Regions from separate parts of the Pseudoalteromonas sp. Angola-30 genome, predicted to be linked through region 1. Evidence: predicted binding sites of a transcription regulator. Region 1 holds the regulator's gene; each other region holds the start of a gene.

Region 1 (3,899 bases):
TTAACGATGCGCACCCGCTAATTAAGCGCTTATCGCATTACACTACGCAAATGCCTGGCGGCTTTGGCGCCGTTAGAGAGCTCACAGACTTACTTATGCTAGAGAATGGCATAGCGCTTACAACACAAGGCACCAGTTCATGAATGCAGCACGCGTTATACTCAGTGCGTTATTCATCGGCTGTATGGTTTGGCTTTGGTACCCTTATTTTACCCAAACCAATGTAGCGCCAGAGCAAGAACCTGAAGTAATTGCAAAGCCCGATTACACCGCTATAGAGCTTAAGCAAACAGCCTATGACGAGCAAGGCAAAATAAGCCATAAAGTCACAGCGGCTAAAATGGAGCTGTACCAACAGCTTGGTTTTACGTTTTTTGAAAAACCTATTTTCACCTTGTATAACGAAAAGCAAACATGGCGAATAAATGCAGACGAAGCAACGCTTTACGAAGATAAACAACTTATTTTAGAAGGCAATGTGGTTGCTAAAAATTTAGTTGATAACGCCATGATAGATAACATCGATGCCGATAACATCGAAGTCGACATTAAAGCGCTAACAATGCGCTCTGAGCAGCCAGTGGTTGTCACTGGGCCTAATTTAAAAATTGTCGGTAAAGGCCTTGAAGCCGATTTAAAAACCGAAGTAATAAAACTAATTAACCATACGCGAACAATATATTATGACCAATAAACTCACTAAAATACTTATTATCCCATCGCTAATGCTTGCATTTAGCGCCTCTGCTGCTGAGCCTGCTGCTCAACCGCCAGCAAATCAAATTTCTATTAGTGCAGACCGTCAAGAAGGCCAACTTAAAGAAAACGTAGGTATTTTTGAAAAGAACGTCGAAATTGTGCATGGCAATCGCAAAATTACAGCCGACCGACTCGAAGTACATAAACGTGAAGACTTAGGGGATAACAAACAACTCCTTATTGCCACTGGCAGCCCAGCCTACTTCGAAGAAAAACAAGACGATGGTACCGTAATGAGCGCCAGTGCAAACGAAGTACGTTACGACGTAGCAAAGCGCTTTTTAACGCTTGTTGGCGATGCTGAAGTCGCACAAGCCGGTCAAAAAATTAATGCTAAAAGTATTACCTACGATATGCAGCAGCAGCTTATTAGCGCAGAAAAAGACGAAAACTCTACGGATCGTGTCCACACAATTTTAGTGCCTGTTGAAGCAAAAATTAAAGAAAAAACAGGTAACGAAGGTCAACCATGAGCACCTTAAAAGCAGAACTATTAGCAAAAAGCTATAAAGGCCGCCAAGTTGTAAAAAATGTAGGCCTTGAAGTAGAAGCCGGCAGCATTGTTGGCTTATTGGGCCCTAATGGCGCAGGTAAAACCACCACCTTTTACATGATTGTAGGGTTAGTACCTAGCGACAAAGGTAAAATTTCTATTGATGATAACGACATTACGTTATTACCTATGCACAGCCGCGCCCGCTTAGGCATTGGCTATTTGCCGCAAGAGTCATCAATATTTAGAAAGCTGACAGTTTATCAAAACCTAATGGCGATTTTAGAAACGCGTAAAGAGCTCAATAAAGCCGCGCGAGAAGAAACGCTTAACAACTTACTTGATGAATTTAGTATTCAGCATATTCGCGATAGCCAAGGTATGGCGCTTTCTGGTGGTGAACGCCGCCGTGTAGAAATTGCCAGAGCACTGGCAGCAAACCCTAAATTTATTTTATTGGATGAGCCTTTTGCTGGTGTTGATCCGATTTCAGTGTTAGATATAAAGAAAATAATAGAACATCTTAAAAACCGTGGCATTGGCGTATTAATTACCGATCACAATGTAAGAGAAACCCTTGATGTTTGTGAAAAAGCCTACATTGTTTCTCATGGGGAGCTAATTGCATCTGGCACCCCAGAACACGTATTAAATGACAAAACTGTACGCGATGTTTATTTAGGCGAGCAATTTAGGCTGTAACATTTAAGCCACACCTACAAGCATCTGCTAATATTAATTATAACAACATAAAAGGATTGTTAGAGATACATGAGGCAATCATTACAGCTGCGCATGGGCCAGCAACTTACAATGACTCCACAATTGCAACAAGCGATTCGCTTGCTGCAGCTCAGTACATTGGATCTCCAGCAAGAAATACAAGAAGCACTTGATAGCAACCCGCTATTAGAAGTAGAAGAGCAAGATTACACGGAAGAGTCGGCTGGAAAAAATGAACAAAAAGCAGATACGGATGATGTAACCGTAAGCGCATCGGCTGACGATACAACTAGCGAGTACGAGCAAGACAGTGGCGAAGCTTTAAATAAAGACACCGTTAGCGATGATATGGCAATGGATGTAACCTGGGATGAGTACATGAGCGCAGCCCCTGCGGCATCCTCAGGCCCAATGCCGGAAGATGAGTCTATTTATCAAGGTGCCTCTACTGAAACGCTACATGAGTATTTAATGTGGCAGCTTCAGCTTACTCCTTTTAGCCCAACTGACGAAGCCATTGCTATTGCCATTGTAGAAGCTGTAGATGACTCGGGTATTTTAACGCTAAGTTGCGAAGAAATTTTAGAGAGCTTTAACCAAGAAAACGATGACGAAGTTGAAGTTGAACTTGATGAAATAGAAGCCGTTTTAAAGCGTATTCAGTTATTTGACCCTGTAGGTATAGCCGCGCGCAGTTTACAAGAGTGCTTGTGTATTCAGCTAAACCAGTTTGATAAAGACACCCCTTTTATAGAACAAACTAAAATGATCTTAACCGATCACATTGATCTATTAGCGGCACGCGACTATCGTACATTAATGAAAAAGACTAAGCTTAAAGAAGACGAGCTTAAAGAGGTCATGACCCTAATACATACCCTCAACCCAAAACCTGCAGATACAATAGTAAGGGAAGAGTCGGAGTATGTAATACCAGATGTATCGGTTAAAAAAATAAAAGGCCGCTGGGTGGTAGAGCTAAACCCAGATAGCATGCCAAAAATACGCGTAAATAGTCAGTACGCGGCTATGTCACGTACCGTAAAATCAAGTGGTGATAGCCAGTTTATTCGCTCTCACTTACAAGAAGCTAAATGGTTTATAAAAAGCCTTGAAAGCAGAAACGACACGCTGCTTAAGGTAACAAACTGTATTGTAAAACAGCAACAGGCATTTTTTGAACATGGCCCAGAAGCCATGAAGCCAATGGTTTTAAACGATGTTGCTGAAATGGTAGAAATGCATGAATCGACAATTTCGCGTGTTACTACGCAAAAATATATGCATACGCCACGTGGTATTTTTGAGCTTAAGTATTTTTTCTCAAGCCACGTAAGCACTGAAAACGGCGGCGAGTGTTCATCAACCGCAATACGTGCCCTAATTAAAAAGCTAATTGCCGCGGAAAACTCAGCTAAACCATTGAGTGATAGTAAAATTGCGGATATATTGGCAGAGCAAGGAATTAAAGTAGCTAGACGCACAATAGCAAAATACCGTGAATCGCTAGCTATTCCACCGTCAAATCAGAGAAAGAGTTTGATATAAGACGTAAAAAACAAAGAGGAAATGCTTATGCAACTAAACCTAACTGGTCGTCACGTAGAAGTAACTGATTCACTTAGAGACTATGTAAATAATAAATTTGCAAAGCTAGAAAGGCACTCAGATCATATTAGCAATGTGCATGTCATTCTCGATGTAGAAAAACTCAACCAAAAAGCAGAAGCGACTATTCATGTAAGTGGCGCAGATTTATTTGCCTCAACAGAGCACCAAGATATGTATGCCGCTATAGACTCGTTGATTGACAAGCTCGATCGTCAAGTCATAAAACATAAAGAGAAGCTTGCTAGACACTAATATTATGAAATTAAGTACATTAGTATGCCAGGACTGCAGCAAAGCTGCGGTCCTTTTTAGT
Region 2 (3,899 bases), on a different contig from region 1:
CGGTAGTAAATTGCCCATTACGCGAATACGCAATATTGCCATCGGGTTGCAGCACTTCAAAAAAGCCTTCGCCTGAGATCATCCAATCGAGTGAGTTTTCGGTAGTGAGCATATTACCTTGCGTAAACTCTTTTTGGTTAGCAACCACTTTTGCACCCGCACCTAGCATTAGGCCAGATGGCAGCTCGGTATCTTGTGATGAGCGCCCGCCAGGTTGGTTGATGTTTTGATACAATAAATCTTCAAAAATAGCGCGGCTTTTTTTGTAACCTACGGTACTGGCATTCGCCAAGTTATTTGAAATAACTGAAATATCAGTTTGTTGAGCGTCTAGCCCTGTTTTACTTATCCACAATGCAGGATTCATAAGTATGCCCTCATTTTAAAGTTAAACTATGCGCATCAACTGATCTTGACGTTCGTCAATCTCTTCAGCTGTTTTCATTAGTTTTACTTGTAACTCAAATTGACGTTGGTGGTTGATCATATCGACCATTTCGTGAACTGGATTAACGTTAGACATTTCCAGTGCACCACTTAACACTTTTACATTTGCAGAGGTATCGACGGTTTGCCCTGGTACAGGTCTAAACAAACCATCGTTGCCTTTTTCAAGCTCTCTGCTGTTTCCTTCAACAACGCGCAGCGTGTCTACTTCTTCTAAAAAATTGGCTGGTGCGCCTTGCGGGCGAACCTGTATGGCGCCATCTTCACTAAAGCTTATTTTTTCAATAGGAACCGGTAAAATTACGGGGCCACCTTCGCCAATAACTTGACGACCATGACTTGTTACCAACATACCTTGCGCAGTAATGTTCAGCGTACCTACTTTTGTGTATGCCTCATTTCCTGAGTCATCTTGAACGGCAAGCCAGGCGTTATCGCTCATGGCAATATCTAAATCTCGCCCTGTTTCGATTATACCGCCAGAGGTCATGTTAGAACCTGGTCGCTCTTGCATTGAAAACACGCGAGTTGGTAAGCCCTCGCCAAATGCTTGCATAGAGCGCGCTTGCGCAAAGTCAGCTTTAAAGCCTGTGGTGTTTGCGTTTGCCAAATTATTGGCTTTAAGTGCAAGCCCTTGTAGGCTTTGCTTAGCGCCAGAGGCTGCAATGTAGACCATTTTGTCCATAACATCGACTCACATAAAAAATCTCTGAGTTGATAAATGCAAAATAGATGCCAGGTTAAATTTGACGCAGTATAAGGAAGGTATTGAACGGTTCAGCTAGGCTAATTTTAGCTACATAGCTACAAAAAAGGCTGCAAAAATGCAGCCTTAGAGTCTTAACCAAAAATAAGGTTAACTTATCGAATCTGCAAAATACTTTGCTGAATTGTTGAGTTAACTTCAAGCGCTCTTGAGTTCGCTTGGTAGTTACGTTGAGCGGTAATCAAATCAACTAATTCGTTTGTTAAGTTGGTATTAGATTGCTCAAGCGCGGATGAATTAATACTACCAAAAGTACCCGAGCCTGCTTCACCGGCCACTGGCTCACCAGAGTCAATGCTTTGCTTCCAGCTGGTATCGCCTACTTGTGAAAGGCCTTGAGAGTTTGGAAAGCGAACCATAGCAACTTGGCCTAAGTAGGTTGAATCGCCATTGCTGTATGAGGCAACAATTTTACCGTCTGTGCCAATATCAATACCCGCTAAACGACCCACTGTAGAACCATCTTGGTCAAGTGCTTTTACTTCAAAGCCACTTGAGTACTGAGTTGGAATACGGCCAGCTGTGTTGTTTTCATCACGCCAGTTTAGTTCAATACCTGTACTTGGGAATGTTGCGCCGTTATCAAGCATTGACGACAAACCAGTACCTGAACCTGCCGGTAAATTAATTTCATCAAACGTGGTGGTGTTAGTATTTGCTACACCATCTGTTGTGGCGGGTAAACCGCTAGAATCAAAACCAAGTGTGGTAATAGGTGTATATGGTGTAGTTGTTTGCTCTGCACCAGATGTACCGTCTACCACTTTACCATCAAGCGTAGCGTATACTTCCCAGCTGTTATCAGTCCCCCCAGAAGCTGCATCTTCTTCTTTTACAAAAAAGTATTGCAGAATATGTGGTTCCCCTAATGAGTCGTAAACTGTAGTAGACGTCGACGAATTATAGGTACCGTTCGATGTCGGATCAAAATCGAGGCCTGTTGCATCCGCTGTTGCATCTAAGTTGAACGATAAAAATACGTTTTCGGTTGCGCGAGGTGAACCTGATGAGTCAGGAATTTGAATCGGGTTTGTAGTACTTAAACTAACCGATGTGGTATCACCTGATGACTCGTCTACTGGAAAAGCTTGTAAATAATTACCTTTGGCATCAACCATAAAGTTATCTTGGTTAAGCTTAAATGCACCTGCACGAGTGTAGGTTAAATCTTGCGACGAAATATCGTCGGTCATTGCAAAATACCCTTCACCGGTAATCGCTAAGTCTAATGAGTTGTTAGTAAATTGCAGTGACCCTTGGTGGAATTGCTGTGCAACCATGGTTGTTTGCACACCATCACCGTTTTTAGTTTTACCTGCACTAAAAACAGATGCAGCGTATACATCGGCAAATTCAGCACGCGATTCTTTAAAACCGGTGGTGTTTACATTAGCAATATTATTTGCTGTTACGTCTAAGTCTTTTTGAGCGGCAGCTAGGCCTGTAAGTGCGATATTAAAGCTCATAATTCACCTCTAACTTTTAATCTAATAGCCTGCTAGCAGGCGAAATACTTTTTAATTGGTTATGCGATCTCTGCGACATCAGTCAACCTAACCGCACCCTCTTTAGTGTTAATAATAATGCCACTAGAGCCATTGATATTAACGCTTTCAATGTTTTTGAATGTTGCCACCGGTAAGCTTGAAAACTCGCCGTTGGTACTGCCCTCTGCAGTAATAGTGTATTCGCCCTCTGGTAGGCGCTCACCGGATTCATTATTACCATCCCAGCTAAAGCGCACTGCACCCGCTGCTTGCGAACCCATATCGATAGTTCTAACCAGTTGCCCAGAAGCATCTGTGACTTTAATTGTTAAATTATCAACGGCTTCTTCAGCAACCGCAGACCCTTTTGCCTCTCCGCTTTCGCCAAGCTCAAGCGTATTAGATTCTAAAAGCGCTTGCTTACCAACTAGCGTTGATGCTTGTAAAGCGGAGTTTGAGGTCATTGACGAGGCAAGTGACTCAAAATTTGTGTTTAAATCTGTGATGCCTTGCGCCATGGTAAAGTTAGTCATTTGCGCAATCATCTGATCGTTATCAGCCGGATTACTCGGATCTTGATACGATAGCTGCTGAGTTAGCAACGAGAAAAAATCTTCCTGCGTTAATGCATCGCTCTCTTCAGTGGTTGTCGCTACTTGGGTCTCTTGCCAAGTTATAGAGTCCAAAAAAGATGAACTAGTACTAATATCGTTACTCATAACCTACCCTCGGTTATCGCTGCCCAAGTAACAGCGTTTTGCTTAACATTTGCTTAGCTGCATCGGCAACTTGCACGTTTGTTTGATAAGAGCGAGAAGCAGAGATCATATTTGCCATCTCCTCAACAACATTAACGTTGGGTTTATAGATATAGCCATTTTCATCCGCACTTGGGTGATTAGGGTTATATTCAATTTGTAGTGGTTTGTTACTCTCAACAATTCCCAGCACTTTAACACCAACTGCGGAGCCCTGAGGGTTGCTGGCTGAGGCAGACGCTTTTGTCAGCTCGGCAGCAAATACAGGTTGGCGTGCTCGGTAAGTTTTGTCTTGGGATGAACTAATTGTATTAGCATTCGAAATATTACTCGCGGTGGTATTTAAGCGAACATTTTGCGCACTCATACCACTGCCTGAAATATCAAAAACGTTATATAAACTCATAATTATTATCCTTGACTACCGAGCGCTTTATTCAG
Region 3 (3,899 bases), on a different contig from region 1:
TACTTCAAGCTTAGCTTCGTCTGTATCGTGGCTGTGCCCAGCATGTGCAGCAACCGATGACGAAAACACATTAATCATTAACGCCGAGGCCATAAAAAAGCACTGCTTCATCATCGCTTTATTCCTTGTGAAAGCATAAAATTTCACTTTAAATTTAACATAGTTAACTAATAATAGTCAGTTAAATTAAGGCTTAAGAGGTTACTTTTTTGTTATCGAGCACCAACCAGCACAGTACAGCTACAAATAATAATGGCCAGGCTATCATCACTGAACCAAATAACAGTGCCAAAATGGTGCCAACCAGCGCGACAATCCCTGCGCCTATTAACCCCATGGTCACTAAAGCCATTACGGCTACCACTGCAATAATAGCGACTAATACGCCAGCCAGCTCAAGCCCCACCCAGCTCATATCTGCAATCCAAAGTGGAAACTGCCATGAATCAAAATGTATTAGCGACACAGTATCAGTAAAAAGTAACACATATACGACAACACATATTGCTAAGGTTTTCATACCCCTCTCCTAATACGCACGCTCTTCAAGGCAGCAGTGAGCAATCAAATAACCAAGCGCCACCGCAAACGGAAAACTTATAAATAATAAAATTGTTACTAAGCGTGTTGACCACACTGGAAAATCAAGGCGACGCGCTAACCCACTGCATACGCCCGATATTTTTTTATTCAGTGAATCTTTGTACCAACTACGCTGTGTTTTAAAGTTATTCATACTCTACTCCTTAAGCGCTTGGCGCAGTTGTATTGGTATTACTTTGCTTAACACTGGCTTTTAAACGAGCCAGCTCTGCATCTATTTTTTCATTTTTTACTAAAGACTCAATTTGCTCAGCGGTTGATTGCGCTGTATTTGTAAGTTCATAAGCATCAACCTGTGCTTCTATGCCTTCCACTTTTTGCTCTATCATTTCAAAGCGAGACAAAGCATTTGCGACGTTGTCGCTGTGTAATTGCATATTCACTTTTTCACGTGCAGCAACAATATCGTGGCGTTTTATTAATTGAGCTTGTTTGCTTTTAGCTTGCGCCATTTTTTGCTGTAAACGCTCACAATCTGCCGTAATTTTCTCTATCGACTCTTTTAGAGTATTTAGCTGAGTGTTTTTTGCTGCAATTTGCTCATCTACTCGCTGTTTTTCTACTAACGCAGACTTGGCTAAATCGTCACGGTTTTTAGCAACTGCCAGCTCAGCTTTTGTTTGCCACAAAGTTAAGTCTTTTTGTTTTTGTGCAATTTGGCGTTTAAGCGTTTTTTCTTCGCACAGCAAGGCTGCGGCCGTGCTTCTACATTCGTTAAGCGCTTCTTGCATTTCACTTAGCATAAGGTTGAGGAGTTTTTCTGGGTCTTCTGCTTTATCCAGCATGGCAGCAATATTGGATTGGATAACATCATTTACGCGATTAAATATACTCATTGTTTTGTCCTGTTGTTTTTAATTGATAACAACAACAGGATTCCAAGAGTTATGCCAAGTACAAAAAGTTATTTATAAGCATTTAAATTCAATTAGTTAGACAGCTAATAAGTTATTTTAAACTGACTAAAAACTGAATGTTAATAAGCGAAAATCACTAATTTATTTATCTTTTGACTAAATTTTAGTTATAAAAAAACCACTTTAAAAAGTGGTTTTTTTATAACTGCTCAGCGCTTTAGTATTACTCAGGCACAAAACTTAATGCTTTATCCATTACCGACAAATCAGCCTGTTTACCGTGACCATTTTCTGAAAGGTGACGTCTAAATCCGCGCGCCCCTGGCTGCCCCTGAAAAATCCCCAGCATATGGCGTGCTATATGCCAAAAGTTAGCACCTAAACGCATTTCCTCTTCTATGTAATCATACATAGCGCGCACCACATCGTGACGAGTCTGAGTATTAGCCACCTCACCGTAAATCTTTTCATCCACCTCATTAAGTATAAATGGATTACTATATGCTTCGCGACCAATCATAACGCCGTCTATATGCGCTAAATGCGCTAGGCTTTCTTCAATTGTTTTAACGCCGCCATTAATGCTTAAATCGAGCTGTGGGTAGTCTTTTTTTAGTTGGTAAACGCGTGGGTAATCAAGAGGCGGTACTTCACGATTTTCTTTAGGGCTTAAACCATTTAACCACGCTTTACGGGCATGAATAATAAAGTCATCACAGCCAACTTTATGGCTGGCTTCAATTAATGCGCATAAAAATTCATACGAGTCTTGCTCATCAATACCGATACGTGTTTTTACCGTAACAGGAATACTAACTTCGCTTTTCATTGCCGCAACACACTGGGCAACCAGCTCAGGCTCGGCCATTAGGCATGCACCAAAGCGCCCGTTCTGTACTCTATCTGAAGGGCAGCCTACATTTAAGTTAATCTCATCGTAACCGCGCTCACCAGCAAGCTTTGCACACTTTGCTAGCGCCTCGGGATCAGAACCCCCCAGCTGCAAAGCAACCGGCCCCTCGTGCTGATTAAAGTGTAGGTAATCGCCGCGACCAAATAAAATCGCCCCCGTGGTGATCATCTCAGTGTATAAAACAGCGTGCTTAGTCATCTTACGATGAAAAGTGCGACAATGACGATCAGTCCAATCAAGCATGGGTGCAACAGAAAAACGTCTGTTTAACGTTGGATTATCTAATGTGCGTTTTTGCAATGTAAAAGCCTCGGGGATTATAAGTAAATGCGCCCATAAAAAGGCGCTGTATTTTACACAAAAGCCTAATTAGCATCAATGTTAGCTGTATATTTGTAAACCAAAATAATGCGCGATACCGTTGAGTATATTTGTAACTGCCACAGAGCTTAAAATTAACCCCATGATTCTACTTATAATACTTGCGCCACTGTCGCCTATTAATTTATGCACATGATTTGCGAGTAACAACAGCACAAGCACAACAACTAATACAACCAACATCATCGACGATGTAGTAACTTGCTCAACCCACGTGTATTCTTCGTTGCGGGTCATCAGTACTGCGCCAAGCATGGCGCCTGGGCTTGCTATAGAGGGAATGGCTAGCGGAAAAATAGCGGTTTCTGTGCTGTCGCGCACACTTTTAATCTCAGACTCGGGCTTACTTTCACCAAAAATCATTGAAAGCGCAAAAATAAGCAGGACTATGCCCCCCGCTATTTGAAACGCCGACAGCGGTATTTCAATTGCATTTAATAGCTGCTCACCGGCAATAACAAAAAAGAGTAAAACCACAGCGGATACACCCACGGCTTTAAAAACAACTTTTCGTTTAAACTTTTCATCTTCCCCACGTGTCACAGCAATAAATACAGGCACTGTACCTATAGGGTCTATCACCGCAAAAAAGAAAATAAATATAGCTACCAGTTCATGCATTAATGGGGTTCCTAGATAAAAAGTGTTTAATAAAAACGCTGCAAGTACAACACAGTATGTTAGTATATCACGGTAGCGTAAGGATAAGAGAATGATGAATATAGAATCACTCGTAAGTAAAGCAAAACAAGTTTGTGACAACCGTGGTGCGCGTTTTACGCCTATCCGCGAAAAAGTATTTCGCCTATTAGCTAGCGCCCAAGGCGGCGTTGGGGCGTACGATTTACTTGAGCAATTAAAAGTAACAGAAACAGGCGCAAAACCTGCAACAATTTACCGTGCGCTAGACTTTTTATCAGAGCTGGGCTTTATTCACAAAATAGAAAGCACCAATGCATTTATGCTTTGCCATCACTTTGATCATATTCATCCTGTGCAGCTATTGATTTGTGACAGTTGTGGCTTTGTAAAAGAGCTGCACTCTACGGTTATTTCTCACGAGCTAAACAGCTTAGCAGCAGAAAGCGGCTTTGTTGTATCAGGGCAAACTATTGAAGCACACGGTAAGTGTGAGTCTTGTAGAA
Region 4 (3,899 bases), on a different contig from region 1:
GTTATAAAGGTAAGTTAAAGCCTATATTAGAAGCACTTATAGCAATGCCTTTGGTGCTGCCGCCTACGCTAATGGGCTTTTATTTATTGGTATTGTTTTCACCTACTCATGCATTTGGCCAGTTTTGGTTTTGGCTAACGGGTACACAGCTCGCGTTTAGTTTTCAAGGGGTGGTTATTGGCTCGTTATTTTACTCTCTCCCTTTTGTGATGCAGCCGTTACTGGCGGGCTTTAAACAAATAAATACTACTTATAATCAAGCTGCTATTGCCTTAGGAATAAGTCCATTTAAACGTTTTATGTATTTAACGTTACCGCTATTAAAGCCAAGCATAGGCAGTGCCTTTGCACTGGGCTTTGCCCATACATTGGGAGAATTTGGTTTAGTGCTAATGATTGGTGGCAATATACAAGGCGAAACCCAAGTGGTGTCTATTGCGTTGTACGACCATGTAGAGTCGCTTAATTATGGGGCTGCGCATCAATTGTCGTTGGTATTGCTAGCAATCTCGTTTGCGTGTTTAGTGTTGTTGTTTAAATTTAATAAAACCGTGATAAACGGAGCTGCTAATCGTGCTTAAAATACAATGCCATCAACGTTTGGAGGATTTTGAATTACATGTTGATTTAGCTATAAATCAATTTGATATTTTAGGGGTGTTTGGCCCTTCGGGCTCGGGCAAATCTAGCTTATTACAGGCGATAGCAGGGCTTACTACGGCGCAAAATGTGTGTATAAATAATCATAATATTACCCATTTAAAGCCCGATAAACGCCTACTTACTTTACAGCTGCAGTCGTGCCCGTTATTTCCACATTTAAATGTGATGGGTAATTTACTGTTTACTCACAAGCATTGTAAAAATAAAAGTAACAACCTAACGCCTGATCAGGTAATTGATTTATTAGCACTAAACCCATTACTAAATCGTGATGTGTCGGGGCTTTCGGGCGGGGAGAGCCAGCGCGTAATTTTTGCAAGAACACTACTAAGTGGGCAATCTGTTGTTTTACTTGATGAGCCATTTAGCGCCTTAGATTGGTCAACGCGTTTTACTATGTTGGGGGCTGTTCAACAACTTAATAAATCCCATGGTATTAAATTTATTATTGTTAGCCACTCTTTAAAAGAGCTACTTTATTGCAGCGATACATTACTTCATATAGCGAAAGGCAACGTGCTCCAGTGCGGTGCAACACAAGAAGTGGTGCAAAGTATTTATACAAATAAGAGCCAAACGCCACTTAGTATACTTAGTTATAGTAAGCCTGAATTTAATGAGGCTTTTGGTCTTTACCAGCTTACTCTTAGTAATAGCCAACAGCATTTATATGCAGTGCCTTCGCTGGTAAAACAAAACCATAAGTTAATTATAGAAAGCAGCCAAATAACCTACAATAAAGTAAAACCAATTAACGAGAGCAGTGCAAACGTGCTAAAAGGTATGCTTGAAAATGCCCAGCAGCTTGATGAGCAATGGCTGCTAACTGTTAACGTAGATACGCAATTACTGTATTGCACGGTGTCTAAAAGGCAATGGCAGCAAAGTGCTGTAAGCCTAGGCGAGCAGATTTATTTAACAATAAATAACCTAGAAACGCTAAATTAGGCTCTAAAAAGCAGTCATGTATTTACCATGTACTAAATTAAGCACTGCAAACAGGGCAGTGCTTATTTTTAACAATGTTAAAACGGTTAAACTCCATACTCAAACCATCTACAAGTAATAGCTGCTCGGTAAGTTTACTAGGCAGTCCTGCAATAATTTTAAGTGCTTCAGTCGCTTGAATACTACCAATAAGCCCCACAATAGGAGAGAGCACGCCTGACTCTGAACAGCTTTGAGTTTGTTCGCCAAAAAGCTGTGACACACACCCGTAGCAATGGCTATTAGGCGCCATTGTAAAGCAAGCTACTTGTCCCTCTAACCTTATGGCAGAGCCAGAAACCAAGGGCGTACGGGTGTTATAGCAGGCGCTGTTGAGCAGATTACGTGTTGCTAAGTTATCAGTGCAGTCAATAACTACATCTACTTTGCTAAGTAATTGTTCAAGGTGCGAATTTTCATTTAAAAATTCATCAATAGTATGGATCTCTATTTCATTATTTAACTGAGTTAACTGTTTTTTTGCACTGTGGGTTTTAAAGCACCCAACATCACTTTGTTTATAGAGCACCTGCCTTTGCAAGTTAGTTGCATCAATCACATCGTTATCTACAAGCGTTAACGTACCTACGCCCGATGCTGCTAAGTACTGCGCAACTGGGCAGCCTAATCCACCTAACCCCACAATAAGAGCATGACTTTGCCAAATTTTTTCTTGTCCATCTATATCAAGCTGAGGAAGCATAATATGGCGAGAATAGCGTAATTGCTGCTGATACGTTAAAGGGGGTTTTTGCATTAAAGAGTTCTCATAATTTTTTTTAACAATACCAATTAGTTAAAACCTAGAGCAAGTAAAGCTTAAAAATTCTTTGCACTGTTTACGCCCAACAAAGCTGCTTAAATAGTGCAAAGCGAAATAAATATTAATTCCCAAAAATATAAGTAACTGAAAAACCTACCTATTAATTGTTGGCTTAGTAATTGCTGAAGGCGGTTAACGTTAATTTAACAATCGTCGCAGTGTTATTACTACCAAAGTCGTACTCACTGCTTAAAATAATAATCGTTACAAGGAAAAAAACATGCAACCGAGTTCTGGGTTTAATCTCATATCGTTTAGCGGAAAAATGAAAATACTACATTTAAGCTGGATGGTGTTTTTTATCTCTTTTTTTGTATGGTTTAACCATGCTCCATTATTAGGGGCAATAGCGGGCTCGCTAGGTATAACTATGGCACAGGTAAAAACGCTGCTCATTTTAAATGTGGCCTTAACCATTCCCGCGCGTGTTGTTGTTGGCATGCTGACAGATAAATTTGGCCCGCGTATTGTTTATGCCGCTTTACTTATTTTATGTAGCATACCGTGTTTTATGTTTGCTATGGCCACCACATTTGAGCAAGCCGCTATCGCGCGTTTTGCACTAGGCTTTATTGGAGCAGGCTTTGTAGTGGGCATTCGTATGGTGAGCGAGTGGTTCCCGGCTAATGAGCTTGGTACGGCAGAAGGTATTTATGGAGGCTGGGGTAATTTTGGCTCGGCTGCCGCTGCCATGTTACTACCTGTATTAGCGCTTATGTTTGGCGGCGACGATGGCTGGCGTTATGCCGTTGGTTTAACGGGCGTACTTAGCGTTATTTTTGGTGTTATTTGGTACATAAACGTAACCGATACACCAAAAGGGGGGACGTACTTTAAGCCTAAAAAAGTAGGCGCAATGGAAGTAACCAGTAAAGGTGACTTTGTATTATTGCTTATTATGAAATTACCTATGTATGGCGCACTGGCTTTACTTACTTGGAAGTTGTCTCCTACAGGCGCTAATTTAATTTCTGCCAATTTTGTTTTAGCCGTTTATGCATTTTTAGTGCTGTTATACGCCTACGAGGTATATAAAACCTTTGATATAAACGGACATATATTTAAACAACCCGTGCCAGAATCACACCGCTACGAATTTAAACAAGTAGCTGTACTTAATATTTTATATTTTACCACCTTTGGCTCAGAGCTGGCCGTTGTATCTATGCTGCCATTATTTTTTATGGAAGTGTTTGGCCTAGATATGGTGTACGCAGGTTTACTCGCCTCTGCTTATGCGTTTATGAATTTGGCCTCGCGCCCAGGTGGTGGTTGGATCTCAGATAGAATGGGCCGTCGTAAAACACTTATTGTTCTTACCTCAGGGTTAGCTGTTGGCTACTTTGTTATGGGCTTAGTTGACGCTAGCTGGCCACTTTGGCTTGCTGTAGCTGCTGCCATGGCGTGTTCGTTCTTTGTGCAAGCT

Evidence for each region. The regulator sigma-54, encoded in region 1, starts transcription at its own class of promoters, with help from an activator protein. The targets are predictions, from matches to a motif close to GTTGGCACGNNNNTNGNNT.
Region 2: a site for sigma-54 is predicted at 1,169-1,187, ahead of PSH54_RS14335 (flagellar basal body rod protein FlgF). Genes of this name have one in related genera too.
Region 3: a site for sigma-54 is predicted at 1,480-1,498, ahead of PSH54_RS04010 (PspA/IM30 family protein). Genes of this name have one in related genera too.
Region 4: a site for sigma-54 is predicted at 2,580-2,598, ahead of PSH54_RS07905 (NarK family nitrate/nitrite MFS transporter). Genes of this name have one in related genera too.

What each region holds. Positions count from the first base shown of each region.
Region 1 covers NZ_JAQREI010000005.1:63,122-67,020, reverse strand. The annotation lists gene kdsC (3-deoxy-manno-octulosonate-8-phosphatase KdsC) at 1-143, shown strand, start outside; gene lptC (LPS export ABC transporter periplasmic protein LptC) at 140-694, shown strand; gene lptA (lipopolysaccharide transport periplasmic protein LptA) at 684-1,232, shown strand; gene lptB (LPS export ABC transporter ATP-binding protein) at 1,229-1,954, shown strand; gene PSH54_RS08865 (RNA polymerase factor sigma-54) at 2,024-3,523, shown strand; gene hpf (ribosome hibernation promoting factor) at 3,551-3,838, shown strand; gene PSH54_RS08855 (PTS sugar transporter subunit IIA) at 3,843-3,899, shown strand, end outside.
Region 2 covers NZ_JAQREI010000012.1:10,103-14,001, reverse strand. The annotation lists gene flgG (flagellar basal-body rod protein FlgG) at 1-367, opposite strand, end outside; gene PSH54_RS14335 (flagellar basal body rod protein FlgF) at 389-1,132, opposite strand; gene flgE (flagellar hook protein FlgE) at 1,309-2,679, opposite strand; gene PSH54_RS14325 (flagellar hook assembly protein FlgD) at 2,739-3,419, opposite strand; gene flgC (flagellar basal body rod protein FlgC) at 3,433-3,864, opposite strand; gene flgB (flagellar basal body rod protein FlgB) at 3,870-3,899, opposite strand, start outside.
Region 3 covers NZ_JAQREI010000002.1:240,573-244,471, reverse strand. The annotation lists gene PSH54_RS04025 (copper chaperone PCu(A)C) at 1-114, opposite strand, end outside; gene PSH54_RS04020 (hypothetical protein) at 194-520, opposite strand; gene PSH54_RS04015 (PspC domain-containing protein) at 530-736, opposite strand; gene PSH54_RS04010 (PspA/IM30 family protein) at 747-1,439, opposite strand; gene dusA (tRNA dihydrouridine(20/20a) synthase DusA) at 1,684-2,673, opposite strand; gene PSH54_RS04000 (MarC family protein) at 2,755-3,375, opposite strand; gene PSH54_RS03995 (transcriptional repressor) at 3,470-3,899, shown strand, end outside.
Region 4 covers NZ_JAQREI010000004.1:175,994-179,892, forward strand. The annotation lists gene modB (molybdate ABC transporter permease subunit) at 1-581, shown strand, start outside; gene PSH54_RS07895 (ATP-binding cassette domain-containing protein) at 574-1,611, shown strand; gene PSH54_RS07900 (HesA/MoeB/ThiF family protein) at 1,649-2,407, opposite strand; gene PSH54_RS07905 (NarK family nitrate/nitrite MFS transporter) at 2,694-3,899, shown strand, end outside.